3 regions of the Burkholderia sp. KL41 genome follow, and region 1 is predicted to be linked to each of the others. Evidence: predicted binding sites of a transcription regulator. Region 1 holds the regulator's gene; each other region holds the start of a gene.
The links. The regulator FliA, encoded in region 1, starts transcription of late flagellar genes. The targets are predictions, from matches to a motif close to CTAAAGTTTNNNNNNNNNNNGCCGNTA.

Region 1 (9,939 bases):
TGTCGTGGCAGGTCGTGCCGGTGCAGCTGCCGGAACTGATGGCGGGCGATCCCGCGCGCGCCGAGCGCGTGATGGCGCAGGTGATGACGATGAAGAAGCTCGATCTCGCCGCGCTGCAGCGGGCGGCGGCGGGCTAGGCGCGTGCGCCGGCCCGTTGTCGGCGTGAACGGGGCCTCGCGGGGCCCTATGGCCGGCACGGGCCGAGAAGCCCGTAATCGCCGCATACGGGCGCTAGACCGGCGGCCGGCCGGCACGCATCAACTGCGTATGGTCGAGGAAGCGGTGGCCGGGCCCGTACGCGGTGCTTTCGATCCGGACGGCGTCGGCCGGCGCGACCGGGCGCCCGACGGCATCGACCGACACCGATTCGATCTCGACGACCGGCACGCACCAGGCCGCGCGGGCGCGTTCCGACGGTTCGCCGCGCGCGTCGGCGCAGCGGAAAGCGACGCTCGCGGGGACATCCTGCGCGCGCAGGGTTTGCGTCGACCCGTTCCACGCATGGTGCAAGGCGATCGTGCCGGGGTGCGGTGCGTCAGGCGCCTGCGCGCCGGGCGGCAGGGCCGGCGTGCCCGCGCAGCCGGCTGCCAGCGCGCAGGCGAGCGACAGCGACGGAACGAATGGACGACGGAGCATGGTGCGGTTAGACCGAAATCGGGAATGACGAAGCGTAGCGCGCCTTGCGCGCCGGCGTAATACCGGCAGGTTAATCGAATGCGTCACTCGCAGCGATTATCGATCGCACCGGGTTTCATTCGGTTGCAATCAAGTGCCGGATTATCCTGGGCTGTCGTTTATGTCAGGTGTTCAAGATTATTAAAATGACGCGGCATGCAAGCCTGCGGCGCCGCATTCCGCTGCGGCAGCCGTTCCCGCGCCGTGCCGGCGGGCGCTGCGGCCGGGCGTGCGCATTGCCCGCCATGTGAAAATAGATTGGAGTCCGCCGAAATTCAAACATATAATGCCGGCGTTGTTTCCGGGGTCGTCAATATAAAACAGGAGGGTAATAAGATGAATTTTTCAGAAGCCGTTCGTTCCGTACTCAATAAGTACGCGACATTCGAAGGCCGTGCGCGCCGTGCCGAATACTGGTATTTCGCGCTGCTCACCTGCGTGCTGTCGATCGTCGCGCAGGTCGTCGGCGCGGCGGGCCACGATGCGGGCCTGATCACGCTGTTGCTGCTCGTCGTGCTCGGCCTGATTTCGCTCGCGCTGATCATTCCGAGCATCGCGGTCAGCGTGCGCCGGCTGCACGATACGGGCCGCTCGGGCTGGTTCCTGCTGCTGGCGCTGATCCCGATCGTCGGCGGCATCCTGCTGCTCGTGTGGATGTGCTCGCGCGGCACCGAAGGCCCGAACCGCTTCGGCGCGGACCCGATCGCGGCGGCCTGACCGACGCCTGCCCCGACGCGAGACGCTGTCGCGTCGGGGCTTGGTTTTGCGCCGCACCCGCTACACCCGCTTCACCGCTTCACCATTTTCCGGCTTCGCGCCGTCGTCGCTCGGCCCGAAGCCCCAAGCCCCAAGCCCCAAGCCCCAAGCCCGAAGCCCCAAGCCCCAAGCCCCAAGCCCCGCGCCCACCCCCGCCATCGCACCGGCCGGCCCGTTTCGCCGCCGCGCCGCACCCCGTTCCGTCCCCCTTCCGGCCCCGTCCGGCCGCGTTTGCACCGGCTCGCCCGATTCCCCGAAATACCCCCCTTTCCCGGCTTTGCTCGACCGATCGGTGTTTGACGCCTCCATGAATAATCGGTGTCACTGGAAAGCGGCATTCCGCCGTACCCGACTGGAGGCCCCGTGGCAGACGAGAGCGATCTCGACAAGACCGAAGCCGCCACTCCCAGGCGCCGCGAGAAGGCGCGCGAGGAGGGGCAGGTCGCGCGTTCGCGCGAACTGGCTTCGTTCGCGCTGCTCGCGGCCGGGTTCTACGGTGCCTGGCTGCTCGCGGGCCCGTCGGGCGGCCATCTGCAGGCAATGCTGCGCGGCGCGTTCCTGTTCGATCGCGCGACCGCGTTCGACACGAACCGGATGCTGTCGGCGGCCGGCAGCGCGAGCCTCGAAGGCTTCGCCGCGCTGCTGCCGCTGCTCGCGTTCACCGGTGTCGCCGCGCTGCTCGCGCCGATGGCGCTCGGCGGCTGGCTGATCTCGCAGAAGACGTTCGAACTGAAGTTCGACCGCCTGAACCCGATCTCGGGCCTCGGCCGGATCTTCTCGATCCAGGGGCCGATCCAGCTCGGGATGTCGCTCGCGAAGACGCTGGTCGTCGGCGTGATCGGCGGCGTCGCGATCTGGCGCAGCAAGGACGAGCTGCTCGGTCTCGCGATGCAGCCGCTCGGCGTGGCGCTGCCCGATGCGCTGCACCTGGTCGCCGTGTGCTGCGGCACGACGGTCGCCGGGATGCTGGTGGTCGCCGCGCTCGACGTGCCTTACCAAATCTGGCAGTACAACAAGAAGTTGCGCATGACGAAGGAAGAAGTGAAGCGCGAGCATCGCGAGAACGAAGGCGATCCGCACGTGAAGGGGCGGATCCGCCAGCAGCAGCGCGCGATCGCGCGGCGCCGGATGATGGCGGCCGTGCCGAAGGCCGACGTGGTCGTGACGAACCCGACGCACTTCGCCGTCGCGCTGCAATACACGGACGGCGAGATGCGCGCGCCGAAGGTCGTCGCGAAGGGCGTGAACCTCGTCGCCGCGCGCATCCGCGAACTCGCGGCCGAACACAACGTGCCGCTGCTCGAAGCGCCGCCGCTCGCGCGTGCGCTGTATCACAACGTCGAACTCGAACGCGAGATTCCCGGCTCGCTGTACTCGGCCGTCGCCGAAGTGCTCGCGTGGGTCTACCAGCTCAAGCGCTTCCGTTCGGAAGGCGGCGCGTTCCCGGCGGTGCCGGTCGACCTGGACGTACCGGCCGACCTCGACAAGGGCGCGTCGGTCTCCGCCGACGACGAACGCGAGGAAGCCGAAGACACGCTCGGTAACGGAGGCGCGGCATGAGCACCCCGACCGGCCTGTTCGCGAAGCGCCAGAATCCGTTCGCGGGCACCAACCTGCGCGCGCTCGCGGGCCCGATCCTCATCTGCATGATCCTGGGGATGATGATCCTGCCGCTGCCGCCGATGCTGCTGGATCTGCTGTTCACGTTCAACATCGCGCTGTCCGTGATGGTGCTGCTCGTCAGCATGTACACGATGAAGCCGCTCGACTTCGCGGCGTTCCCGAGCGTGCTGCTGTTCTCGACGCTCCTGCGCCTGTCGCTGAACGTCGCATCGACGCGTGTCGTGCTGCTCGAGGGCCACACCGGGCCGGACGCGGCCGGCCAGGTGATCGAGGCGTTCGGCCACTTCCTCGTCGGCGGCAACTTCGCGGTCGGCATCGTCGTGTTCGTGATCCTGATGATCATCAACTTCATGGTGATCACGAAGGGCGCGGGGCGGATCGCCGAAGTGTCCGCGCGCTTCACGCTCGACGCGATGCCCGGCAAGCAGATGGCGATCGACGCCGACCTGAACGCGGGCCTCATCAACGAGGAACAGGCGCGCAAGCGCCGCCTGGCCGTCTCGCAGGAAGCCGAGTTCTACGGGTCGATGGACGGCGCGTCGAAGTTCGTGCGCGGCGACGCGATCGCCGGCCTGATCATCATGGCGATCAACGTGATCGGCGGGCTGATCGTCGGGATGGTCCAGCACGACATGACGTTCGCCGCGGCCGGCACGAACTACACGCTGCTGACGATCGGCGACGGCCTCGTCGCGCAGATCCCGTCGCTCGTGATCTCGACGGCGGCCGGCGTGATCGTGTCGCGCGTCGCGACCGACGAGGACATCGGCACGCAGATCACCGGCCAGCTGTTCACGAACCCGCGCGTGCTGAACATCACCGGCGCGATCATCGTGCTGATGGGGCTGATCCCGGGCATGCCGCACTTCGCGTTCCTCGCGCTCGGCGGCGGCGCGATCTGGCTGGCCCGCACGCAGACGAAGCGCGCGGCGGCCCGCAAGGCGGCCGGCGACCTGACCGACATCGCACCGCCCGCCGTGCTGCCGTCCGACAGCCACGAGGCGACCTGGGACGACGTGCAGCTGATCGACCCGCTCGGCCTCGAAGTCGGCTACCGGCTGATCCCGCTCGTCGACAAGAACAGCGACGGCGAACTGCTCAAGCGCATCAAGAGCATCCGCAAGAAATTCGCGCAGGAAATCGGCTTCCTGCCGCCCGTGATCCATATCCGCGACAACCTCGAACTGCGGCCGAACGCGTACCGGATCGCGCTGAAGGGCGTCGAGATCGGCGTCGGCGAAGTGTTCCCGGGCCAGTGGCTCGCGATCAACCCCGGCCAGGTGACGGCCGCGCTGCCGGGCGCCGTCACGCAGGACCCCGCGTTCGGGCTGCCGGCCGTGTGGATCGACGTCGCGATGCGCGAACAGGCGCAGGTGTACGGCTACACCGTGGTCGACGCGAGCACGGTCGTCGCGACGCACCTGAACCATCTGGTCGTCCAGCACGCGGCCGAGCTGCTCGGCCGCCAGGAAGTGCAGGCGCTCGTCGAGCGCACCGGCAAGGACGCGCCGTCGCTCGTCGAGGACCTCGTGCCGAAGACGATCTCGCTGACGACGCTGCAGAAGGTGCTGCAGAACCTGCTCGAGGAAGGCGTGCCGATCCGCGACATGCGCACGATCCTCGAGGCCGTGTCCGAACACGCGGGCCGCGGCGACGCGTTCGAGATCACGGCCGCGGTGCGGCTCGCGCTCGGCCGTGCGATCACGCAGCAGTGGTATCCGGGCGCGGGCGAGATGCAGGTGATGGGCCTCGACGCGAATCTCGAACGCGTGCTGTCGCAGGCGCTCGCCACCGGCGCGAACCCGGGCCTCGAACCCGGCCTCGCGCACAACCTTCTGACCGGCACGCAGCAGGCGATGCTGCGTCAACAGAATCTCGGGCTGCCGCCCGTGCTGCTCGTGCAGCACGCGCTGCGCGCGATGCTCGCGCGTTTCCTGCGCCGCAGCCTGCCGCAATTGAAAGTGCTGTCGTACGCCGAAGTGCCGGACACACGCACGATCAAAGTCGTTAACGTCATCGGGGGTTCCGCTTGAACATTCGCAAATTCACCGGCGCAACGAGCCGCGACGCACTTCGTCTCGTGCGCGAGGCGCTCGGCGCCGACGCGGTCGTGCTGTCGAACCGCACGCTCGATGACGGCAGCGTGGAAATCGTCGCCCTCGCCGATTCGGACCTGGCCGCCGTGACGCCGCCGGCTGCGGCGCGCGCACGCATGGCCGCGCCGCGCGTGCCGGAATCGGTGCCCGCCGCCGCGGTGCCGGGCATCGTGTCGCGCCCGGGCGCGGCGCTCGCCCGCCCGGCCGTCAATCCGTATGCGGCAGGCGAAGGCGGATTGCCGGACGTGTTCTCGTCGATGTTCGGCGCAAGCGCCGATACGGACGCGGACTCGGACGACACGGCCGCGCCAGCTTCGACGCTCGATGCGGACCCGCTGGCCGGCATGCCGTCGGCAGCCGCTCCCGCCGCCGGTGCGCCGGCCGCCGCTTCCGAACCCGCACCGTGGCTGGTCGAGCACGCGAAGCGCCTGACCCAGCAGCGCGATGCGCTGATGGCGCGCACGCAGGCGGCGCCCGCCGCGCCGCAGCCGAGCCCGCCGGCCCCGCAGGCCGCCGCGAGCGCGACGCCGCCCGGCTGGGCGCGCGACATCGTGCGCGACGCCGAACGCCGGATGCCGGCCGCCGCGACCCGCGTGCCGGACCCGGGCGCTGCGCAGGCCGCGAAGGCGGCCGAGCGCACGCGCCTGTCCGCCGACGCCGCCGCCGCGGTGGCCGATGCGGTGAAGTCGCGCATCGAACGGATCGTCAACGATACGGTGATGCAGGAGCTGGGCGAGCTGCGCGGGATGATGGAAGAACAGTTCGACAGCCTGATGTGGCACGACCGCCAGCGTCGCAGCGCCGTGCATGGCGCGCTGACGAAGCACCTGTTCTCGGCCGGTTTCTCCGCGCAGCTCGTGCGGATGCTGGTCGACAACATGCCGTCCGGCGACGGCGCGCAGAGCTTCGAACAGGCGGCCGAATGGGCGCAGTCGGTGCTCGCGGCGAACCTGCCGGTGCTCGACAGCGAGGACGCGCTGATGGAGCGCGGCGGCGTGTTCGCGCTGATGGGGCCGACGGGCGTCGGCAAGACGACCACCACCGCGAAGCTGGCCGCGCGCTGCGTGATGCGCTTCGGCGCGAGCAAGGTCGCGCTGCTGACCACCGACAGCTACCGGATCGGCGGCCACGAACAACTGCGCATCTTCGGCAAGATCCTCGGCGTGCCCGTGCACGCGGTGAAGGATGCGGGCGATCTCGCGCTCGCGCTGTCCGAGCTGCGCAACAAGCACATCGTGCTGATCGACACGATCGGCATGAGCCAGCGCGACCGCGCGGTATCCGACCAGATCGCGATGCTGCACGGCGCGAACGCGCCGGTGCAGCGCCTGCTGCTGCTCAATGCGACGAGCCATGGCGACACGCTCAACGAAGTCGTGCAGGCGTACCGCAGCGCGGGCGAGCATCCCGACCTGGCCGGCTGCATCCTCACGAAGCTCGACGAGGCGACCCACCTCGGCGGCGTGCTCGACACGGTGATCCGCTACAAGCTGCCGATCCACTACGTGTCGACCGGCCAGAAGGTGCCGGAGAACCTGTACGTCGCATCGACCCGATTCCTGCTGAAGAGCGCGTTCTGTGTGCCGCGCGACGGCTCGCCCTTCGTGCCGCAAGACGAGGACATGCCGACGCTGCTTTCCGCACTGACCGCACGTTCCACCGCCGAGCTGCACGAGGTGCGATTTGGATAAACGAATCATCGACCAGGCCGAAGGGCTGCGGCGCCTGCTGGCCGGGCGCGCGTCGCGCATCGTCGCGGTGACGGGCGGGCCGGCGGGTGTCGGCTGCACGTCCACCGTCGTGAACCTCGCGGCGGCGCTCGCGTCGCTCGGCAAGGACGTGCTCGTCGTCGACGAGCGCGCCGACGTGCATTCGGCCAGCGCGACGCTCGCGGGCGCGTGGCTGCGTGACGGCGAGCGCACGCGGGTCGCGGCCGGCTTCGGCCTGTGCGCCGCCGCGCGGCTCGCGCGCGCCGGCTACACCGACGCGCAGCTCAGCGATTTCATCGACGGGCCGGCCGACATCGTCCTCGTCGACGCGCAGCTCGGCGCCGACGGTTCGTTCTCGGCGCTCGCCCGCGAAGCGCACGACGTACTGGTCGTCACGCGGGTCGCCGCGCAGGCGATCACCGAGGCATACGCGTGCATGAAGCGGCTGCATTTCGCGCATGCGTTCGCGCAGTTCCGCGTGCTGACCAATCACGTCGGCAGCCACGCGGACGCGAAGGTCGCATTCGACAACCTCGCGGGCGTCGCGAGCCGCTACCTGACGGTGTCGATCGACGACGCGGGCTGCGTGAGCGCCGATCCGCTCGTCGAGCATGCGCGCGAGCTGACGCGCGCCGCGGTCGACGCGTTCCCGTCGTCGGCCGCCGCGCGCGACTACCGGCAGATCGCCGCCGACCTGCTGTACTGGCCGATGCGCCCGCGTTCGGGTGCGGGCCGCGCCGTGCACGCGGGCGGCAAGCCGTCGTATGAGGCGGGCGCGGCACACGCCGCATGAGCGCCACCGGAAGGAGAGAGCCATGATGTACAACGCTCAAGGAAAGATGTCCCAGGCCGACGTGCTCGCGCAATATGCGCCGCTCGTGCGTCGCCTCGGGCTGCAGCTCGTCGCGAAGATGCCGGCGAGCGTCGACCTCGACGACCTGATCCAGGCCGGCATGATCGGCCTGATGGACGCGGCCGGCCGCTACAAGGAAGACCAGGGCGCGCAGTTCGAGACCTACGCGACGCAGCGCATCCGCGGCGCGATGCTCGACGAGCTGCGCAGCAACGACTGGCTGCCGCGCAGCCTGCGCAAGACGTCGCGCGAGGTCGAGCACGCGGTGCACCAGGTCGAGCAGCATCTCGGCCGCTCGGCGAGCGAGACCGAGATCGCGCAGCACCTGAACATGCCGCTCGACGAGTACCAGGGGATGCTGCAGGACCTGCACGGCAGCCAGCTGATCTACTACGAGGATTTCGACCGCGCGGCCGACGACGAGCCGTTCCTCGACCGCTACCGCGTCGACCACGCGGACCCGCTGTCGGCACTGCTCGACGAGCACCTGCGCGAAGCGCTCGTCGAGGCGATCGAGCGGCTGCCGGAGCGCGAGAAGCTGCTGATGTCGCTGTACTACGAACGGGGTCTGAATCTGCGCGAGATCGGCGCGGTGCTCGAAGTGAGCGAATCGCGCGTATGCCAGCTGCACAGCCAGGCCGTCGCGCGCCTGCGCGCGCGGCTGCGCGAACAGGCGTGGGTCGGCGCGGAATCCTGACCCTTTACCGTTCCTGACGGCCGCGCGCGTCGACGCCGCGCGTTTGGCGTCTGCATCTGTGTGCGCATTCTGCGCGCCGATTTGCTACAATCCCCTCCGTTTTCCGAGGAGCGTTGCGACGGACTTCTGCGTCCGCCAGGCTCGGAAAGCTTCACCAAGCAGCCGTGCGGCGCGCGTATCGCGACCGTCGCACCGGCCCCGCTTCCTGAACGGCGCTCACGTCACCAATCTAGAAACTTTTTAGAAAGGAGGGCGTGATGAACGCCATTATCGATTCCAAGGCTTCCAACGATTACGTCGTCGCCGACATGGCGCTGGCCGGCTGGGGCCGCAAGGAACTGAACATCGCCGAGACCGAAATGCCGGGCCTCGTGCAGATCCGCGACGAATACAAGGCGCAGCAGCCGCTGAAGGGCGCGCGCATCGCGGGTTCGCTGCACATGACGATCCAGACCGGCGTGCTGATCGAGACGCTGAAGGCGCTCGGCGCCGACGTCCGCTGGGCGTCGTGCAACATCTTCTCGACGCAGGACCACGCGGCTGCCGCGATCGTCGAAGCCGGCACGCCGGTGTTCGCGTTCAAGGGCGAATCGCTCGACGAATACTGGGAGTTCTCGCACCGCATCTTCGAATGGCCGAACGGCGAATTCGCGAACATGATCCTGGACGACGGCGGCGATGCAACGCTGCTGCTGATCCTCGGCGCGAAGGCCGAGAAGGACCGTTCGGTGATCGCGAAGCCGACCAACGAGGAAGAAGTCGCGCTGTACAAGTCGATCGCGAAGCACCTCGACGCGGACCCGACCTGGTACTCGACGCGCCTCGCGCACATCAAGGGCGTGACCGAAGAAACCACGACCGGCGTGCACCGCCTGTACCAGATGGAAAAGGACGGCCGCCTGCCGTTCCCGGCGTTCAACGTGAACGACTCGGTCACGAAGTCGAAGTTCGACAACCTGTACGGCTGCCGTGAATCGCTGGTCGACGGCATCAAGCGCGCGACCGACGTGATGATCGCGGGCAAGGTCGCGGTCGTCGCGGGCTACGGCGACGTGGGCAAGGGCTGCGCGCAGTCGCTGCGCGGCCTGGGCGCGACCGTGTGGGTCACCGAAATCGATCCGATCTGCGCGCTGCAGGCGGCGATGGAAGGCTACCGCGTCGTGACGATGGAATACGCGGCCGACAAGGCCGACATCTTCGTGACGGCCACCGGCAACTTCCACGTGATCAACCACGATCACATGAAGGCGATGCGCCACAACGCGATCGTCTGCAACATCGGTCACTTCGACTCGGAAATCGACGTCGCGTCGACCCGCCAGTACGAGTGGGAAAACATCAAGCCGCAGGTCGACCACATCATCTTCCCGGACGGCAAGCGCGTGATCCTGCTGGCGGAAGGCCGCCTCGTGAACCTCGGCTGCGCGACCGGCCACCCGTCGTTCGTGATGTCGAACTCGTTCGCGAACCAGACGCTCGCGCAGATCGAACTGTTCGTGCGCGGCAACGAGTACGAGAACAAGGTGTACG
Region 2 (9,939 bases), 480 kb from region 1:
TCCAGCGCGACGTGCCGAACGTCGAGCTGAAGCTGTCGACGTCGAACGCGCCGCTCGACGCGCTCGACGGTTTCGACGTCGCGATCCGCCGCGGCCCCGGCCACTGGTCGAACTGCACGAGCGGCCACTTCCTCGACGAAAGCGTGATTCCGGTCTGCAGCCCCGCGCTGCTCAAACGCGCGCCGATCGCGCGCGCGGACGATCTCGCGCGCCACGTGCTGCTGCATTCGGATACGCGGCCGGAAGGCTGGCGCGACTGGTTCGCGGCGGCCGGCGTGACGATGAAGGGGCGCAAGCGGCAGTCGTTCGACCACTTCTACCTGGCGCTGCAGGCGGCCGTCGACGGGCTCGGCGTCGCGCTCGGCCCGTTGCCGCTGATCGACGACGAGCTCGCGAGCGGCCGGCTCGTGATGCCGCTGGCGGGGCCGCGCATCGCGACGCGCAGCTACTGGTGGATCGCGCCGCGCGCGCCGGCCGACGATCCGCTCGTCGCGCAGTTCTGCGCGTGGCTGCAGGCGCAGTCGAACACCGGCGCGTGAGGCCGCGCCGGCGGGCGGCATGGCGCCGCCCGTTCCCGGTCAGACCACCGGGCCCGGTTCCTTTTCCTTGCGCAGGATCGCGTACAGGATGATCGCGCCGAACGTCGCGGTGCCGATCCCGCCGAGCCCGAAGCCGCCGATCTTCAGCGAGAAGTCGCCGGCGCCGAGCACGAGCGTGACGGCCGCGACGATCAGGTTGCGGTTGTCGGAGAAGTCGACCTTGTTGACGACCCAGATCCGCGCGCCCGTCACCGCGATCAGCCCGAACACGACGATCGACACGCCGCCGAGCACGGGGCCCGGAATGGTCTGGATCACCGCGCCGAACTTCGGCGAGAAGCCGAGCACGATCGCGATCAGCGCGGCGATCGCGAACACGAGCGTCGAGTAGATCCGCGTGACGGCCATCACGCCGATGTTCTCCGCGTAGGTCGTCACGCCCGTGCCGCCGACGCTGCCCGACACGATCGTCGCGAGCCCGTCACCGATGAACGCGCGGCCCACGTAGCGATCGAGGCTGGTGCCCGTCATCGCGCTGACGGCCTTGATGTGGCCGAGGTTCTCCGCGACCAGGATCACCGCGATCGGCGCGAGCATCAGCATCGCGTGCGGATCGAACACCGGCGCGCGGAAGCTCGGCACCCCGAACCAGGCCGCGTGCCCGACGATCGAGAAATCGATCGGCTTGCCGAGCCCCATCCCGTTGGTCGCGACCGCGTAGATCGCGTAGGCGATCACGAGCCCGACGAGGATCAGCAGGCGCTGCACCATGCCGCGCGAGAACACCGCGACGCCGCCGACGCACAGCACCGTAACGAGCGCCATCACCGATTCGAAGGTCGATGCGGACACGCCCTTGACCGCGATCGGCGCGAGGTTGAGCCCGATCACCGCGACCACCGCGCCGGTCACGACCGGCGGCATCAGCGTCTCGATCCAGCGCGTGCCGATCGCCTGCACCAGCGCGCCGAGCGCGACGTACACGACGCCGCAAGCGACGATCCCGCCGAGCGCGACCGGGATGTTCGGGTTCGGGCCGCTGCCGCCGTAACCCGTCACCGCGATCACGAGGCCGATGAACGCGAAGCTCGAGCCGAGGTAGCTCGGCACGCGGCCGCCGACCAGCACGAAGAACAGCAGCGTGCCGATGCCCGACATGAAGATGCACAGGTTCGGGTCGAAGCCCATCAGCAGCGGCGCGAGCACGGTCGAGCCGAACATCGCGACGACGTGCTGCACGCCCATCGCGACCATCTGCGGCCACGGCAGGCGCTCGTCGGGGCCGACCACGCGCGATGCCGCGCCGGTCGATTGCACCCGCCAGCGCGGGAAGTAGGAATCGGACATGGGGAAAAGGGCTCCTGTCGGTCGGTCGCCGGCTGCGGAGGATGCGCCGGTCTGGAATCTGGCGCGAGTTTACGGAGCGGAAATGGGGCTGGCAAGCAGACTGACACGCGGGCCGGCGGGCGGCGCCGGCAGGCGCGGGGCGCGGCCGGGCGCAGGCGAAACGGGGCGCGATCGCGCGGCCCGGCCGCCGGCCGGCCGCGCATCGGGGGCAAGCGGGCAGGCGAGCGGGCGGGCGGCGGTCGACACCGGCCGCGACGCAAGCGTGCGCTCACATCGCGGCCGGCGCAGCGTGCATCAGGGGTTGATGTACTGGAACAGCGACAGGTTCTGCAGCTGCGCGTAAGCCTTCTGCGAGCCCGTCAGCGCGTTCTGCATCTGCAGGAACTGGCTGATCGTCGACACCATGTCGGTGCTCGTCAGGTCGGACAGGTTGCTGGTGACCTGCAGCGTGTTGGTCTGGTTCACGGTCTGCATCGCCTTGATTTCCTGCTCGCGGCCGCCGACCGACGCCTGCACGGTGAGGACGTTCGTCATCATGTTGTTCAGCTTCGTCGTGCCGGTGGTCATCGCGTTCGCGAGCGAGGCCGCGGCGGACGTGTTGCTGCTGATCGGCACCTTCAGCGCGGCGATCATCGAGTCGAGCGCCGCGAACACGTCGGTGCCGGCCTTCGGCGCGGGCGTGACGGTGAACGTGTCGCCAGGAGCCGGCGTTCCCGACACCGGCACCGACAGGCCGTTGCCGAGCGCGATCCCGGCGCCGGCCGAATACGGCTGCGCGGGGTTCGTGGTCGGCGGCACCACGGTGTTGTCGGTGACCGTATAGGTCGGCGCGGCGGCCGTGCCGCCGAACGTGATCGTGAACTGGTGCGTGTTGGTCGCGGCCGACGGGCTCGTGATCGACACCGCGCCGATCGTGCCCGTGCCCGTGTTGCCCGCGCCGGCGAGCGGCACCGGCTGGCTGCCGAGCATCGGCACCGACAGGAACACGTTCGCGCCGTTGTCGCCCTGCGAGATCGCGCGCGTATCGGCGATCTGCACCTGCCGCGTGCCCGTGTCGCCGCTGTAGGTCACGCCGCCGCCCGGCGCGTTCGAGAACGGCGCCGTGGTCGACTGAAAGCCCGAAAACAGGTAGTTGCCCGAGCCGTCGGTCGAGTTCGCGAGCGTCAGCAACTGGTCGCGATAGCCCTGCAGCTGCGTCGCTTGCGCCGCGCGGTCGCTGTCGGACAGCGAGCCGTCGCCGGCCTGGATCACGACCGTATGGATGTTGTTCAGCAGGTTGTTGACGCTGATGAGCGTCTGGTCTTCCTTCTGCAGCGACGACAGCGCGGCGCTCTGGTTCGACGCATACTGCGACAGCGTCGCCGACGTCATCGACAGCTGCACCGCCTGCGCGGCGCCGAGCGGGTTGTCGGCAGGCGTCGAGAGGCTCACGCCGCTCGAGATCTGCTGGTACAGCTGCGAGAGCTGCGCCTGCTGATCGTTCATCTGCGCGACGTTCATCTGGTAGAACTGCGTGGTGGAAATCCGCATCGCTTTGATCCCTAGGGTCTGTTCGCGTATGAAACGCGCATGCGTTGCCACGAGAAGGGCCGCTCGCGAGGCGCGCGACGCTGCGAATACTGGACGTATTCGCAAGGAGCGCAACGCGGCGAGCGGCCCTTCTCGTGGCAACCCCAAATTAAAAGATTCATTCCACGGGAATGCCCGAAATCGCCCGCATGGCGGCGTCGCTCGTCGCTTGTTTGGCTCGGCCAAACGGCGCTCCTCACTTCTTGCCCTGCGAGCGATTTCGGGCATTCGCATGTGCGTTTCATACGCGAACAGACCCTAATCAATTGAACAGGCCGAGCACGGTCTGGAACAGCGTCGACGCGGTCTGGATCACCTTCGCGTTCGCCTGGTAGAGCTGCTGGTACTGCATCAGGTTGGCCGCCTCTTCGTTCTGGTTCACGCCCGACACCGACTGCTGCGCCTGCGTGATCTGGCCGATCAGCGAAGTCTGCGCAGCGCTCGACGACTTCAGCTGGCTCGTCGTGTTGCCGATGCTGTTCACGTAGCTCGCGTACGCGCCCGTCAGCGTGGTCGAGCCGTTGCCGAACGATTTCGCGCTGACGAGCTTCGACAGCGCAAGTGCGTTGCTGCCGTCGTTCGTGCCGCCCGTGTTCGGCGCGACCGTGAACGTGTCGCCGGCCGTGGGCGCGCCCGACACCGTGACCGTGACGCCGGCCGTCAGCGTGATCGGCGTGCCGGACTGGTACGGCTGCGCCGCGCTGGTCGTCGGCGGCACGGCCGTGTTGTCGGTGACCGTGTAGGTCGGGCTGGCGGTCGTGCCGCCCATCGTGATCGTGTAGTTGTGCGGGTTGGCCGCGGCCGTCGCGCTGGTGACCGACAGCCCGCCGATCGTGCCGGTGCCCGTGTTCGTCTTGGTGGCCGACGGCACGTACGGCGACGCCGCCGCGATCGCGGAGCCGTTCGACGTCGCGAGGCCGAAGCCGTTCAGCGCGCCGCGCGTCGGCTGCACGGTGAACTTGTCGCCGGCGTTCATCGCGCCGGACGAGAACGAGAAGTTCAGCCCGCCGATCGAGGCCGGCATGCTGGCCGACTGGCCGACCACCGCACCGCTCGCGCGGTCGGTCAGCGTGTAGTTCGTGCCGTCGTACGACAGCGTGTAGTCGCTCGTGGTCGGCTGCGACGCGTTCGCGAACGACACGGACAGCGCCGCGTTGCCGGTATTGCCCTGGTTCGCGTACGTGATCGGCGTGCCGGTGGTGAACAGGTTGCCGCCGACGTTGCCCGACAGGTCGATGCCGAGCGCGTTCTGCGCGTTGACCTGCGCGGCGAAGCTGGTCGCGATCGCGCCGAGCTGCGCTTCGGCCGGGTCGAGCGTCTGGCTGCGGAACGCGAGCAGGCCGCCGAGCGTGCCGCCCGACAGCGACGCGTCGGACAGCGCCTGGTTCGGCCCCTGCGGGTTCGCACCGGCGATGCCCTGCGACACGACGGTCAGCTCGCTCGGATCGGACGGCGACGTGACGGCCGCGAGCTGGTAGCTCTTGTTCGCGACGACGAGCGGCGTGCCGCCCGCGAGAAACACACTGTAGCCGTCGCTGTTGCGCACCACCTGCACGCCCGCGAGGTTCGACAGGTTCGACACCGCGAGGTCGCGCTGGTCCATCAGCTGGTTCGGCGGCTGGCCCTGGCTGCTCGCGGACGCGATCTGCTGGTTCAGCTGCGCGATCTGCGCGGTGTACGCGTTGATCTGCGTCACGGTGCTCGTGAGCTGCGTGTTCACGCTCTGGCGCAGCGCGTCGTACTGCTGGCCGGCCGCCGTGATCTGGTTCGCGAGCGTCTGCGCATTGCTCATCGCAGTCTGCCGCACCGACGCGTCGGACGCGCTGTTCGCGACGTTCTGCATCCCGGTGAAGTAGCTCGTGATCGCGGTCGAGATGCCGGACGTCGGGCTGCCGATGTAGTTGTTCAGCTGCGTGACGAGCGAATACCACGTCGACAGCGCGCCGCTCTGCGTCTGCGCACCGTTCAGCTGGTCGCTCAGGTACTGGCTGTACTGCCGCTGCACGGTGACGGTGTTCACGCCCTGCGGCATGTAACCGCTGCTCGTGTACTGGCCGCTTGCCTCGGCATAGACGGGGCGTTCGACCGAATAACCCGGCGTCGCCGCGTTGCTGATGTTCTGGCCGGTCGTCGTGAGGCCCCAGAGTGCGGCATTCAGGCCGCTGACGCCGAGGTTCATGAGTGTGTTGGACATGCGCGATCCTGATGAGCCGGCCGCGCTGCGGCCGCCGGGTTGCGTGACTCCCGGTATAACGGCCGCGGATCGAAAAAATTGAGGAAAAAATGCACGCGCGACGCGCGCTTGCGCGTGGCGGGTCGAAACGCCCGGCGGCCCGGGCCGGCGGCGGTGCGTGGGCAGCCTCGGGCGGCCTCAAGCGGCCCCGGGCGGGGCCGGCGGCCGCGTGCGCGTCAGGCCCGCGCGAGCGAGCGGCGCTTCATCTCGAGCTGCGTGATCAGCCGCTGCAGCGTGTTCTCCGCGCTGCCCGGCAGCGACATGTAGCGAAAGCCGAGCTGGTAGCGCCGCGATCCGTTCGGCATCTGCGTCGAACGTTGCGACACGAGCTGCAGGTCGAGCGACAGCTTGCCGTGGCCGGTCAGCTCGAGCTCGACGTCGGGCAGCAGCGTGCCGACCTCGAGCGCCTCGACGCGTTCGTCGGCCGTGCGCAGCCCCACGCCGCCGAGCGACAGGTTGTGCACCTCGAACAGGAAGCTCTCGCCGTCCGGCAGCTTGCCGCGGCACACGTACGGATCGACGACCGGCGCATCGACGCGGAAATACTCGCGGCGCTGGATGCACATCAGGACTTCGGGGAAATCGGCGACGAACGCGGGCAGCCCCTCGTAGCGCGTCTCGCGCGGCGTGCCCGTGGAGAATTCGACGCGCACGCCCTCCGGCGCGGCCGCGAACGTGCAGTGCGACGCGCCCAGGATGCCGGCGTTCTGCTCGGACAGCGCGCCCCAGTCGAACGTGAACGTCCGTGCGCCGACATCCACCTCGAGCAGGCGCGTGACGAGCTGGCCGCCCGGATACTGGACGGTCAGGAAATCGCCGCGATTGACGAGGTTGCGCAGCTGCACGCCGATTTCCAGCGGATTGCGGCGGGCATAGTCGGGCCCGGAGTGGCCTGCATCCAGGCTGGGGTCCGTCGACGTTTCGATATTCATGGCTAGCCGGTCTTTCTTGTCATGGGCGCCCGGGCAACCGGTGCGCGATAAAACCGGGCCAGAACGGGGGCCCGGTCGCAGGTCTCTCACACTTAGCGGCAGTGCTGACCGAAAGTTTAGATCGAAACGGGGATTTTTTTCGCGCAAACGTTGAAACCGCGCGCGGCGGGCTGCCGGGCGCGGTCCGAAAGGGGCAACGGCGCTGGCCGACGGGCCGTCAGCCGATCTGCTGCATGATCGAGATCAGCTTCTTCGCGTAGTTCGGGTCGGTCGCGTAGCCGGCCTTCTGCATCCCGTGCGCGAAGCCTTCGACGCTGCGGCTCGCGCTCAGCACGCCCGAGTAGCGCGGATTGTTCTTCAGCAGGGTCGCGTAATCGGTCATCGCGTGCTCGTACGAGTCGTACGCGCGGAACTTCGCGACCACGCGGCGCGGCGTGCCGTTCACGTATTCGGTCGTCAGCGCCGACACCGTGCGGCCGGTCCAGCCCTTGGTCGCCTTGATGCCGAACACGTTGTAGCTGGTCGAGCCGTCGCTCGCGCGGATCTCGCGCTTGCCCCAGCCCGACTCGAGCGCGGCCTGGCCGACGATGAAGCGCGCCGGGATGCCGGTCGACGCGCTCGCCGCCTGCGCGGGGCCCGCGAGCCGGTCGACGAACGCGTCGGCGTCCTGCACGCCGCTCGCGCCCTTCAGCGGCGGCGTCAGCGCGCTGCCGGCCGAGTAGCCGCGCGTGCCGGCGAGCCCGCCGTTGTTCGCCGCGTTCGCGTAGGCCTTCGCCATCGCGTTCATCGCGGCGAGGCCGCCTTCGTTACCCGACGTGCCGAGGCCGCCCGCGCCCAGGCCGCCCGCGCCGACGTCGGCCGCCGTGTCGCTGCCCGCGCCCTGCCCCGCATTGCGCAGCAGCTGCTTCATCAGCGCATCGGCGACGCCGATCCCGCGCGTCGACATCTGCTGCGCGAGCTGCTGGTCGAGCATCGACGTGTACAGCTTGGACGTATGCGAATCGAACAGCCCGCCGTCCGGCGACGCGTCGCGCATGCTCTTGAGCATCATCTGCGTGAACATCGCGTCGAACTGGCCGGCGACCGCCTTCGCGCCGGCCTGCGGCGACTGTTTCGCCTGCGCGCGCAGCGCGTCGAAACCCTGCACGTCGAGCGCGAAGCGCTGCGTGAGGTCGTTCGCGTTCGGAAGAGAGGCTGCCATTTAGATGATCTCCAGGTCGGCGCGCAGCGCGCCGGCGGCCTTCATCGCCTGCAGGATCGACATCAGGTCCGCGGGCGTCGCGCCGAGCGTGTTCAGCGCCTTCACGACGTCGGCGAGATTCGCGCCGGCCGTCACCATCTTCAGCGCGCCGTTGTCCTGCTTGAGCTGGATCTGCGACTGCTGCGCCACCACCGTCTGCCCGTTCGAGAACGGCCCCGGCTGCGATACCACCGGCTGCGTGTTGACCACGACCGACAGGTTGCCGTGCGCGACCGCGCAGCTCTGCAGCGTGACCATCTGGTTCATCACGATCGAGCCGGTGCGCGCGTTCAGGATCACCTTCGCCGCCGCCTTGTCCGGGCTCACGTCGAGGTTCTGCAGGCGCGCCATGAACGCGACCTGCTGCGCCGAATCGGCCGGCGCGGCGAGCTGGATCGTGCGGCCGTCGAGCGCCGTCGCGGTGCCCGGGCCGAAGCTCGAATTGACCGCGGACACGATCCGCTGCGCGGTGCCGTAGTCCATGTCGTTCAGCTGCAGCTGCAGCACGCCGTTCATCTGCGCGATCGCGTTCGGCACCGCACGCTCGACGATCGCGCCGCCGACGATCCGGCCGGCCGCGAGCTGGTTCACCTGCACGCGGCTGCCGTTCGCGCTGGCGCCCGCGCCGCCGACCGCCATGTTGCCCTGCGCGAGCGCATAGACCTGGCCGTCCGCGCCCTTCAGCGGCGTGAGCAGCAGCGTGCCGCCGCGCAGGCTTTTCGCGTTGCCGAGCGACGACACGGTGACGTCGAGCGCCTCGCCCGGCCGCGCGAACGGCGGCAGCGTGGCGGTCACCATCACGGCCGCGACGTTCTTCAGCTGCATGTTGCTCAGCGACGACGGGCCGCCGTTGGCCGAACCGTTGTTGATCGAGATGCCGAGGTTCGCGAGCATGTTCGCGAGCGTCTGCGTCGTGAACGGCGTCTGCATCGTCTGGTCGCCCGTGCCGTCGAGACCGACGACGAGGCCATAGCCGATCAGCGGGTTGTCCCGCACGCCCTGGATCTGCGCGAGATCCTTCAGGCGTTCCGCGTGCGCGGGCGCCGCGCCGATCACGCACGTCGCGGCCACCGCCGCGAACACGAGGGCGAGCCGCGCAGCGGCATGCGCGCGGGCCGACAGCCGGTTGAACAGGGTCTTCTGCATCGTCATCACCACGGCGCGATGTTGAGGAAGAAGCGCTGCAGCCAGCCCATCGTCTCGGCTTCGTTGATGTAGCCCTTCGACGAGTATTCGATCTTCGCGTCGGCGACCTGCGTCGAGTAGACCGAGTTCGCGCCCGAGATCGTGTTCGGGTTCACGACGCCCGAGAAGCGCACGAATTCGTTGCCCTGGTTGATCAGCATCTGCTTCTCGCCGCTGACCACCAGGTTGCCGTTCGGCAGCACGTTGGTGACGGTCACCGTGATCGTGCCGTTGAACGTGTTCGCCGCGCTCGCGCCGCCGGTCGCCGCGAACTTGTTGTTGCCGGCGGCCGACAGGTTCGCCTTCGCGAACAGCCCGCCGAGGAAGCCGGCCGTCGGCACGTTGAAGTCGGTGTTGCCCTGCCGGTTCGTGTTCGCGCCCGACGACTTGGTCGCGTTGATGTTCTCCGCGATCATGATCGTCAGGATGTCGCCGACGTTGCGCGGCCGCTGATCCTCGAACAGCGGCCGCCCCGCGTAACCGGGGTTGTAGATCGAGCCGGGCGCCTGCATCGACATCGGCGCCGGCGGCTGCGCCGTCATCGGCTGCTGGATGATCGGATCGCGCGGAATCTGCGCGCAACCGGCGGCGAGCGCCGCCACCGCGACCGCGCATGCGGCGCGGACGGTGGCTGACGGGAGGAGGCGAACCTGCTTCATGGCGACGACGGGACTTTCCGGTTAGCTCTTCATCTGCGTGACGGTCTGCAGCATCTGGTCGGACGTCGTCACGGCCTTGCTGTTGATCTCGTAGGCACGCTGCGTCTGGATCATGTTGACGAGCTCCTGCACGACGTTCACGTTCGACGCTTCGACGTAGTTCTGGTTGAGCACGCCCGCGCCGTTCAGGCCCGGCTGCGACACGTTCGGCGCGCCCGACGACGTGGTCTCGGAG
Region 3 (9,939 bases), 470 kb from region 1:
ACGCCCGTTGTGCAGGGATCCGCAAGCGTCATGCCGATTTTAGCCCTACGAAAATTTCAGCTTGACCTCAATTTCAGCGTGCTCTAGATTCTGTCGCGCGCATCAAAAAAAGTTAAGTGAGACGAAAATTTTTTTAAGGCCTGCCGCCGGGACGGTACGGCGGCCCGGCGCCGTGCCGCGCCGGGTCGAGCGTCGACCGTGCAGCGGCGCCGGGCCGCGTCAGGCCTGCTTCAAGCCTGCTTTGGGCCTGCTTTGGGCCTGCACCCCGCCGCGTCACCGCCGGCCGCCGACAACAATGCATAACGGGCTTCCGATGATCGATCGACTGAAATACAGCTTCTCCGGCCTTCCCCCGTACGACGCGTCCGTCGTCGACACGCAGGCGGGCCTGTCGCGCCTGCTCGACGCCGCGCGGCTCGACGCGGTACTGGTCACGTCGCAGGACGAATACGTGACCGAGTACCTGCCGCGCAGCAACAACCCGCGTTATGCGCTGTCGGGCTTCGACGGTTCGGCCGGCTGCGGGATCTTCCTGAGCGCGGCGACCGCGCAGGCGCTCGGCGTGCCGCCGTTCGTGCTGTTCGTCGACGGTCGTTATCACCTGCAGGCCGAGCAGCAGTGCGATCCGGCACGCGTGCGCATCGAGAAGCTCGGGATGAACGTGACGATCTGGCAGGCGATGGCCGACTGGCTGGTCGCGCACGGGAGCCGGCTCGCACGGGTCGGCTACGACGCGCGGCGGATCAGCGTCGCGCAGCGCGATCGCCTGTTCGAGCGGACGCAGGCCGCGTCGCTCGACTGGACGAGTCTCGCCGAGCGCGAGATCGATCGCGCGATCGCGTTGCCGGGCTGGGTCGTCGAGCGGCCGATCTTCGAGGTGCCGGAAGCGATGACCGGCCTGAGCGTCGCGCAGAACCTCGACGCGCTGAACCGCAAGCTCGCCGCGCATACCGGCGCGCCGGACGGCAGGACCGCCTTCTTCACCTGCGCATCGGACGACCTCGCGTATCTGCTGAACAGCCGCGGTTATCACATCCCGAATGCGTCGTCGCACCTCGGCTTCCTGTTCGCGGTGGGCGGGCAGGTGGCGTTGTTCCTGCCGGAAGGCTGCGACCGCTGCGAGGTCACGCTCGAGTCGTATCCGGCGCTGCACGTGATCCGGCGCGATGTCGCGGCGCTCGAGCGCTTTCTCGCGCCGTTCGCGGTCGAGCATGTGTGCTACGGCTTCGAATCGGTGAACTGCGCGCTCGTCGACGCGGTGAAGCGGGTGTGGCCGCAGGCGCGGCATACCGACTTCAACCCGGTCGAGGCGATGCGGGCCGGCAAGACGCCGGCGGTGCTCGACCGGTTCCGCGACGCGTTTGCGCGCAGTTCCGCGGCGATCGCCGAGACGATGCGCTGGGCGAAGACGGGCGAGCCGGGCGTGCGCCATACCGAATACGACCTGGCGCGCGCGATCAACGATGCATACGCCGCGCGCTCCGCGGTTGCGCTGACGTTTCCGTCGATCGCCGCGAACGGCGCGAACAGCGCGTTCGCGCATTACACGGCGGCGAGCGCCGACGTCGAGCTGACGGAAGGCGAACTCGTGCTGCTCGACAGCGGCGCGTATTACGAAGCCGGCTTCGCGACGGACTGCACGCGCGTGGTGCTGCGCCGGACGCACCCGGATACGGTCGCGCAGCCGTGGCAGCGCGAGATCTACACGGTTGCGCTGAAGGCCTGCATCAAGGGGCTCGTCACGCGCTTCCCGAGCACGGCAAAGGGCGGCGACGTCGATGCGCTCGTGCGGCAGGTGTGCCGCGATCACGGCCACGATTTCGGCCACGGCACCGGGCACGGCGTCGGGATTCACGTGCACGAGGGCGGCGTGCGGTTCGCGCCGGGCGCGCAGTACGGGCTCGTGCCGAATGCGGTGATTTCGGTCGAGCCGGGCATCTACCTGCCGGGCAAGGGCGGCGTGCGGATCGAGAACATCGTGATCATCCGTCAGGACGACGCGCAGCCGGATACCGTGACGTTCGAGAACATCGTGACGGTCGGCTACGACTGGGACCTGATCGATCTCGACCTGCTGGACGACGACGAGCGCGCATACCTGCGCGACTACGAGCGGCTGTGCGTCGAGCGCGGCACGCAGGTCACCGCGTGTCCGCTGCTGTAGGCACCGCCGCCCGCGCCGGTCAGTTCAGCAGGCGCGCCCGCGCGAACGGCGCGATCCGCTCGGCGAGCCACGCGTGCGTGCGTGTCGTCGGGTGCAGCGTGTCCCAGAACACGAAGCGCGCCGGGTCGCGGCAGTCCGCACGCGGCGTCTGCGCGCTCAGGTAGGTGAGCGACGACGGTTTCGGGATGTCGAGGCATGCGCGCTTCGCGTCGTCGAAGCCGTATTGGGCCGGATGGCTCAGCAGGTCGTCGAACAGCGCGTACGCGTCGAACACCTCGAGCCGCAGCGTCGCGCCGTAACGGGCGCGCAGCGCGGCGGCCGCGTCGGCGAGGCGCCGGTTGTAGTCCTTCACCTGCGCGGCGACGCTCGCCGTGTCGGTGCGCGTCGCGAACACCGGTGCGCGCGACACGTCCGGCAGCGTGACGAGCATGATCCGCGTCGCGCCGGCCGCGGCGAGCCGCTCGAGGCTGTCGCGCACCGCATTCGCCGCCTGCTCGGGCGAGCGTCCGTAGTTCACCAGGTCGTTGCCGCCCGCGAACACCGCGAACAGCGTGTTGGCGGGCCGGTAGTCCGGCGCGCGATCCATGTATTCGCGCCACGAGTCGATCTGCTGCACGAGGCCCGGCACGACGAGGTACTGGTCGGTCGCCGCGCCGCCGATCGCCCAGTTGTAGAACGGCAGCCGCAGCGCGTTCGCGAGATATTCGGCCCACACCGGGCCGTTGCTGAAGCGCCCCGCCTGCCAGCTCGTGCCGTTCGGCAGCTTCCACTGGCTCGCGTTGAACATGTTCTGCGTGTCGGACAGGCTGTCGCCGAACACGATCAGCTTGTTGACGCGTGCGTCCTGTTGCGCGGCGTCGAGGGTCCATACCGTGTAGTTGAACGACAGCGCGTTGTTTGCCGCGACCGCCTGCACGAGGTCGGACCCGATGCCTTTCGCGGCCAGCGTCTTGCGGCACACGTCGGCGAGCGTGTCCTGCGTCGTCGTGCTGTAGAACATGTTCTTCCACTGCGTGATGCCGTCCGCCCACCAGTAGCCGGACACGCGATACCAGTCGCCGCCGGCGGGGTCGCGCGCCCATTCGTAGGTCGCGGCCGGCTTCAACGGATCCGCGTCGATCCGGTACCAGCAGCGCAGGTACGTGTAGGTGTCGGACCCGCGGCGCGACGTGCGCGGCGTCGCGCCGGGCGTGCCCGGGGCGGCCGGCGGCACGATGTCGGGGCCGGCCGGCGACAGCGACATGTCGCCCGTCGGCACGGGCAGCGGCGCGGCGCCGGCGGCCTGCGCGGCGGAAAGCGTCAACGCGGTGCCCAGCGTCGCGGCGGCGGAAACGGCGGCGGTGCGGTACGAAAACGGAATGCGGAAATATGGCATGCGGCCCTCTTCTGATTGTTGTGACGGGACGGCGGCGCGGTTGCGCAGCCGTGTATCGGAAGGGACCGTGAGTGCCGGGTTCGAGCCCGGTCTGTCGAAACGCGGGAGGCCGCGAATGGCGGCGAGGTGCTGCGAGGTACTACGAGATGCTGCGAGGTGCGGCAGGGAAGGCAGCGGCGCCGCTGCCGGTCAGTCAGTTGGTCAGTCCGTGCTTCAGCGCATGAGCGCCGATACGCGCCCGTCGGGGCCATAGACGCCGGCCGGCGCGGGCGCCGAGCGCAGTACCGCGAGCGCGCGCTCGTTGTAGTCCATCCGGATCCGGATCAGCATCCCGTTGTTCGCATTGGCCTGGCGCGCGCGTTCGGCGGCCTGTTGCAGCAGCTGCCAGCGGCCGGCGAGGCGCGCATCGCGCTCGGCGGCCTGGTCCATCCCCTTCTTGCCGGCCGGAAAGCCGAGCGCGGAAAGCTGGGTGTCGCGCGTGCGTTCGAGCTGCGCGAGCCGGTCGATCAGCTCGCTCTTCTTCTCGACGATCCCGGGCAGCATCTCGAGCGGCTGGGCCATCGTCAGCGCCTTTTCCTCGTAGGCGAGCAGGGACGCGAACGCCTCGACCGTCGCGTGTTCGTCGTTGACCGTGGCCAGCAGCTCTTCTCTCATCGCGTCATGCTCGTCGCGCCGGCGCGGGTTGGGCGCGCCGGCAAACCGGGAGACCGGGGGACCGGCCGCGAGGCCGGCTTCAGTTGCCCGGACGCTGCTGCTGCAGCAGCTCGCGGGCGGTATTCAATACGCCGTCGGCGATCTTGTTCGCATCGATCGTCAACGTGCCGTTGTTCAGCGCGTCCTTGATCGACTGGACGAGGCCCGTGTCGATATCGGCGTTGCCGGACGCGGAGACCGAACGCAACTGGCCGGACAGACCCGACAGGTTCACGGTCGTGTCGCCGCCGGTCGACCCTGCGTCGGCCGCCTGCGCGGACGAAGACGAGGCCGTGCCGGATGGCGCACGGGTCGCGCCGTTGCCGGTCGGCGCCAGGGGGCTCGGGTTCGGAGTGGAATCGATCTTCACGATGGGTTTCCTGTTCGGTTTGACCCAGATAACGGCCGGGTCGGCCCGAACTTTAGCATCGCGAGCCCGAAATGCTCCGAATAAACAATTCTTTACATTCTTGCCGCAGGATCCGTCCCTACAGCGGAATCTCCACGGTGCCGGCGTCCTTGACGATCGCCGTGACGATCTGGCCCGCCGCCATCCGCACCCTGACCGACTGGCCGGGCGCGGCATTCGCCAGCGCGCTGCCCTCGGCCGAAATCGTGAAACCGGGCCCTGCCGCGACCACCCGCACCGTCTGGCCGGCCGACACCGACGCCGCGCTCTTGAGCAGGTCCTGCCGCAGCGGCAGCCCGGCCGAGATGCGCGCGAGCGCGGTCGAGCCGATCGCCTGCGCCGGATCGGTGATCACCGCGAGCGGCAGCACCGTCAGGTCGCCGTCGCGGGCGACCAGGTCGGCCGCGGAGAGCGGCTCGCCGGGCGCGATCTGGCGCGCGGCGACGTAATAGGTGGCCTGCACGGTGACTTTCGCCTGCAGGTAGACGGTCCACGGCCGCTCGCCCGCGCAGCGCACGCCGACCGTCGTGCGGCCCCACAGGCGCGCGCCGGTCGGCATGAACGGCTCGAGCGTCGTGCACGCGGCGAGCCCGCGCGGAAACGCGGTCGTGACCGTCGCGGTGGTCTTGCCGGGCAGGCCCGCGATCTGCTGCTGCAGGAACGCGAGGGCCGCGCGGCGGATCGACTCGGGATCCTGCTGGCCGGGCGGCGTCGCGGGCTGGGCGGCATTGGCGGCATTGGTGGTATTGGCCGCCGGGGCCCGGTTGGCGGAACCCGGTGTCGCGCGCGGCGCCGGCAACGCCGACGCGGCGCGGGCGGCCGCCATGCGTGCGGCGAAGGCCGGCTGCGGGGCCGGCCGCACGGGATTCGACGCGGGTTCGGCCGTGCCGGCGACGACCATCGCGATCGCAGTCGGATCGGCGGCACGCGGCGCGCCGTATCCGGCGTTCGCGCGGGCGGCTGCGTAGGTGGGGCGGGGCGCGGGCGCCGGTGCCGCAGCAGCCGGCGGCGGGACGGTCGTCACGACCATCGTGCCGGCCGGTTGCGGCGCGTAGCCGGTGCCGGCGGCACCCGTGCCGCTCGTCGCGCGACCCGCGTCCGGCGCGAGGCCCGCACCCGGCGCCATCGCCGCATTCCCGCCGAACTGCCCGCCGCTTGCCGCATTGGCGTGCGCGAGCGCGGTTTCGGCCGTCTCGCCGCGCCCGGGAATCACGATCATCCCGTCGTCCGCGTGCGCGGCCGGGGCGGCGATCCACAGCGCCGCGGCGAGCGCAAAGGCACGCGCAAAGGCACGCGCAAAGGCACGCACAAACGCACGCCGGACGTGCGTGAGCCGCCCGTTCCTTCCGCGAAGTGCGCTGCCAGTCATCGCCTGATCCCCGATCCGTTGCTCCGCTTCGCATTCTAGGGAGCGGGGCCGTCGCGCAAACGATGAATAGAGGGGGCCTTTGCCGCGTTATTCGCCCGATTGCCGGTTGCGTCCGGCGCCTACCATCGCTGTCATGGAAAAAAGCCTCTCGGGTCGCCATCCGGCGCGAGGGGCGTGCAGCGCTTCATACGGAGAGACGCACACATGCTGGACAAACTCGATGCGGAATTCGCGTTCGGCCGACAGGCGCTCGACGTGCGCGCCTATCGGCAGGAACTGCTGTCGTCGAACATCGCGAACTCCGACACGCCCGGCTACCAGGCCCGCGACGTCGATTTCGCGTCGACGCTCGCGCGCTCGCTGAAGCAGGCCAATGGCGGCCTCGCGCCGAGCAACGCCGCGCAACTGCCGATGACGCAGCCGGCCGGCGTGACGAGCGGCATGTCGATGGTGTCGACGGCGGCGGGCCACATGGCCGGCACCGCGAAGCTGATCCCGACGGGCGGCCCGGCGGACGACTACGGCCGCGCGCAGTACCGGATGCCGCTGCAGCCGTCGCTCGACGGCAACACGGTCGATCTCGACGTCGAGCGCGTGCAGTTCGCGAACAACGCGCTGCACTACCAGACCGGGATGACCGTGATGACCCAGCAGATCAAGGCGATGATCGCCGCGATCACGACGAACCAGTGACGGCGCGCGCCGCCTCCGAATCCGAGCAAAAGGAGCTTCCATGCCTTCGTTGATGAACATCTTCGGCGTCGCCGGCTCGGCGCTGTCCGCGCAGTCGCAGCGCCTGAACGTCACCGCGTCGAACCTTGCGAACGCCGACAGCGCGACCGGCCCCGACGGCAAGCCGTACAAGGCCAAGCAGGTCGTGTTCGCGACCGACCCGATCGGCGGCGCGCGCACCGCGTCCGGCCAGGGCGTGGGCGGCGTGCGCGTGACGAAGGTGATGGACGACCCGTCGCCGATGAAGTCGACCTACGACCCGTCGAACCCGGCCGCCGACGCGAACGGCTACGTGCAGATGCCGAACGTCGATCCGGTGCAGGAGATGGTGAACATGATCTCGGCGTCGCGCTCGTACCAGGCCAACGTCGAGACGCTGAACACCGCGAAGACGCTGATGCTCAAGACGCTGACGATCGGCTCGTAAGCCGCGCGCCGACCGACCTTACAGACCCGACAGTTCCGAAAGTCCAGACAGAAGGCCACCCAGGATGACTTCCTCCAGCACGACGATCGGCAGCAGCGGCACGAACGTGTCGAACCTGCCGACCGACACGATGAACACCAACAACGTGTCGTCGACCAACGGCACGTCGGCGAGCGACCTGCAGGCGACGTTCCTGAAGCTGCTCGTCACGCAGCTGCAGAACCAGGACCCGACCAGCCCGGTCGACAGCTCGCAGATGACTTCGCAGCTCGCGCAGATCAACACGGTGAGCGGCATCGCGCAGTTGAATACGTCGCTCACGTCGCTGTCGTCGCAGCTCACGGCCGGCCAGCAGACGCAGGCCGCGCTGCTGATCGGCACGAACGTGCTCGCGCCGGGCAACGCGGTCGCGGTGAAGGGCGGCGCGGCGTCGCCGTTCGGCGTGTCGCTGTCGAGCTCGGTGTCGAACCTGACGATCACCGTGAAGAACGCGGCGGGCACCGTGGTGAACACGATCAAGGCGGGCGCGCAGTCGGCCGGCACCGTGCCGTTCAACTGGACGCCGACCGACTCGGCGGGCAACGCGCTGCCGGACGGCAAGTACACGGTCAGCGCGTCGTACACCGACAGCAACGGCACGCCGCAGCCGGCCACGACGCTCGCGGCCTCGACGGTGCAGAGCGTGATCAAGCAGGCGGACGGCACGGCGGGGCTCGTGCTGTCGAACGGCACGACGGTGGGGCTGACCCAGGTCGCGTCGATCTTCCCGAACACCGCATCGTCCTCGCCCTCGTCGGGCGGCACCACCACCAACTGATACTGATCGAGCATTCTCGAAACGGAGACCGAAATGGGTTATCAACAGGGTCTGAGCGGCCTCTCGGGTGCATCGAACGCGCTCGACGTGATCGGCAACAACATCGCCAACGCGAACACGGTCGGCTTCAAGTCGAGCACCGCGCAGTTCGCCGACATGTACGCGAACTCGGTCGCGACGTCGACCAACACGCAGATCGGCATCGGGACGCGGCTGAACTCGGTCGAGCAGAACTTCGGCCAGGGCGGGATCACCACGACGAACTCGTCGCTCGACGTCGCGATCAACGGCAACGGCTTCTTCCAGATGTCGAACAACGGCGTGACGACGTACTCGCGCGACGGCACGTTCCAGCGCGACAAGAACGGCTTCATCGTCGACTCGCAGGGCCGCAACCTGATGGGCTACGCAGCCAACACGGGCGGCGTGATCAACACCGCGCAGACCGTGCCGCTGCAGGCGCCGACGACCAACCTCGCGCCGACCGCGACGACCAAGATCTCCGCGCAGTTCAACCTGAACTCGCAGGACACGGTGCCGACCAAGACGCCGTTCAGCGCGACCGACAACACGACGTACAACTACTCGACGTCGATCCAGGTATACGACTCGCTCGGCGGCTCGCAAGCGGTCAACATGTATTTCGTGAAGTCGGCGGCCGGCACGTGGGAAGCATACGCGGGCGTGCAGGGCGGCGCGACGAACGACCTCGGGACGGTCACGTTCAACTCGTCGGGCGCGATCCAGAGCACGACGACGGGCACGCCGGCCACGCCGACCACGTCGCTCGGCCAGTTCCAGTTCACGGTGCCGAACACCGACGGCTCGGCGACGCCGCAGAACCTCACGCTCGACCTGACCGGCACGACGCAGTACGGCGGCAAGGACGGCGTGAACAACCTCGCGCAGGACGGCTTCGCGAGCGGCACGCTGACGACCTACACGATCGGCACCGACGGCAAGCTGACCGGCAACTACTCGAACGGCCAGACGTCCGTGCTCGGCCAGATCGCGCTCGCGAACTTCAACAACCCGAACGGGCTGGTGAACCTCGGCGGCAACCAGTACGCGGAAAGCTCCGCGTCGGGCGTGCCGCAGATCTCGGCGCCGGGCAGCACGAACCACGGCACGCTGCAGGGCAGCGCGCTCGAGAGCTCGAACGTCGACCTCACGTCGCAGCTCGTCAATCTGATCACCGCGCAGCGCAACTACCAGGCGAACGCGCAGACGATCAAGACGCAGCAGACCGTCGACCAGACGCTCATCAACCTGTAAGCGCGGATAACGGGCAGCCATGGACCGACTGATCTACACGGCGATGACGGGCGCGTCGCAGTCGCTCGACCAGCAGGCGATCGTCGCGAACAACCTCGCGAACGCGTCGACGACGGGCTTTCGCGCGCAGCTCGCGACGTATCGCGCGGTGCCGATGAATTTCGGCGACGGCAGCAACATCGACCCGACGACGACACGCACCTACGTGCTCGCGTCGACGCCCGGCGCCGATTACGCGCCGGGCCCGATCACGCGCACCGGCAACCCGCTCGACGTCGCCGTGCAGGGCGCCGGCTGGCTGGCGGTGCAGGCGGCCGACGGCAGCGAGGCGTACACGCGCGCCGGCAACCTGCATGTCGACGAGAACGGCCAGCTCGTCACCGCGAGCAACCTGCCGGTGGTCGGCAACGGCGGCCCGATCTCGGTGCCGCCGAACGCGGAAGTGACGATCGGCAAGGACGGCACGGTGTCCGCGCTGATGCCGGGCGACCCGCCGACGGCGGTCGCGATCGTCGACCAGATGAAGCTCGTCAATCCCGATCCGGCCACGCTCACGCGCGGCAACGACGGGTTGTTCCGCACCGCCGACGGCAATCCGGCCGACGCCGACCCGAACGTGGTCGTCACGCCGAATTCGCTCGAGGGCAGCAACGTCAACCCGGTGACCGCGATGGTCGC

Region 2: a site for FliA is predicted at 5,706-5,732, ahead of flgK (flagellar hook-associated protein FlgK). Genes of this name have one in related genera too.
Region 3: a site for FliA is predicted at 4,632-4,658, ahead of flgM (flagellar biosynthesis anti-sigma factor FlgM). Genes of this name have one in related genera too.

What each region holds. Positions count from the first base shown of each region.
Region 1 is NZ_CM174446.1:282,011-291,949, forward strand. It holds gene PQB87_RS01325 (VOC family protein) at 1-137, shown strand, start outside; gene PQB87_RS01330 (hypothetical protein) at 232-636, opposite strand; gene PQB87_RS01335 (DUF805 domain-containing protein) at 1,012-1,392, shown strand; gene flhB (flagellar biosynthesis protein FlhB) at 1,795-2,991, shown strand; gene flhA (flagellar biosynthesis protein FlhA) at 2,988-5,087, shown strand; gene flhF (flagellar biosynthesis GTPase FlhF) at 5,084-6,841, shown strand; gene PQB87_RS01355 (nucleotide-binding protein) at 6,834-7,652, shown strand; gene PQB87_RS01360 (RNA polymerase sigma factor FliA) at 7,675-8,409, shown strand; S-adenosyl-L-homocysteine riboswitch at 8,509-8,634, shown strand; gene ahcY (adenosylhomocysteinase) at 8,667-9,939, shown strand, end outside.
Region 2 is NZ_CM174446.1:3,574,021-3,583,959, forward strand. It holds gene PQB87_RS16810 (transcriptional regulator GcvA) at 1-539, shown strand, start outside; gene PQB87_RS16815 (solute carrier family 23 protein) at 579-1,886, opposite strand; gene flgL (flagellar hook-associated protein FlgL) at 2,181-3,416, opposite strand; gene flgK (flagellar hook-associated protein FlgK) at 3,718-5,649, opposite strand; gene PQB87_RS16830 (flagellar brake protein) at 5,865-6,620, opposite strand; gene flgJ (flagellar assembly peptidoglycan hydrolase FlgJ) at 6,838-7,821, opposite strand; gene PQB87_RS16840 (flagellar basal body P-ring protein FlgI) at 7,822-9,006, opposite strand; gene flgH (flagellar basal body L-ring protein FlgH) at 9,012-9,704, opposite strand; gene flgG (flagellar basal-body rod protein FlgG) at 9,726-9,939, opposite strand, start outside.
Region 3 is NZ_CM174446.1:3,584,669-3,594,607, reverse strand. It holds gene PQB87_RS16900 (M24 family metallopeptidase) at 314-2,164, shown strand; gene PQB87_RS16895 (SGNH/GDSL hydrolase family protein) at 2,184-3,539, opposite strand; gene PQB87_RS16890 (flagella synthesis protein FlgN) at 3,753-4,193, opposite strand; gene flgM (flagellar biosynthesis anti-sigma factor FlgM) at 4,273-4,602, opposite strand; gene flgA (flagellar basal body P-ring formation chaperone FlgA) at 4,721-6,010, opposite strand; gene flgB (flagellar basal body rod protein FlgB) at 6,215-6,703, shown strand; gene flgC (flagellar basal body rod protein FlgC) at 6,744-7,169, shown strand; gene PQB87_RS16865 (flagellar hook assembly protein FlgD) at 7,234-7,986, shown strand; gene flgE (flagellar hook protein FlgE) at 8,020-9,261, shown strand; gene flgF (flagellar basal-body rod protein FlgF) at 9,281-9,939, shown strand, end outside.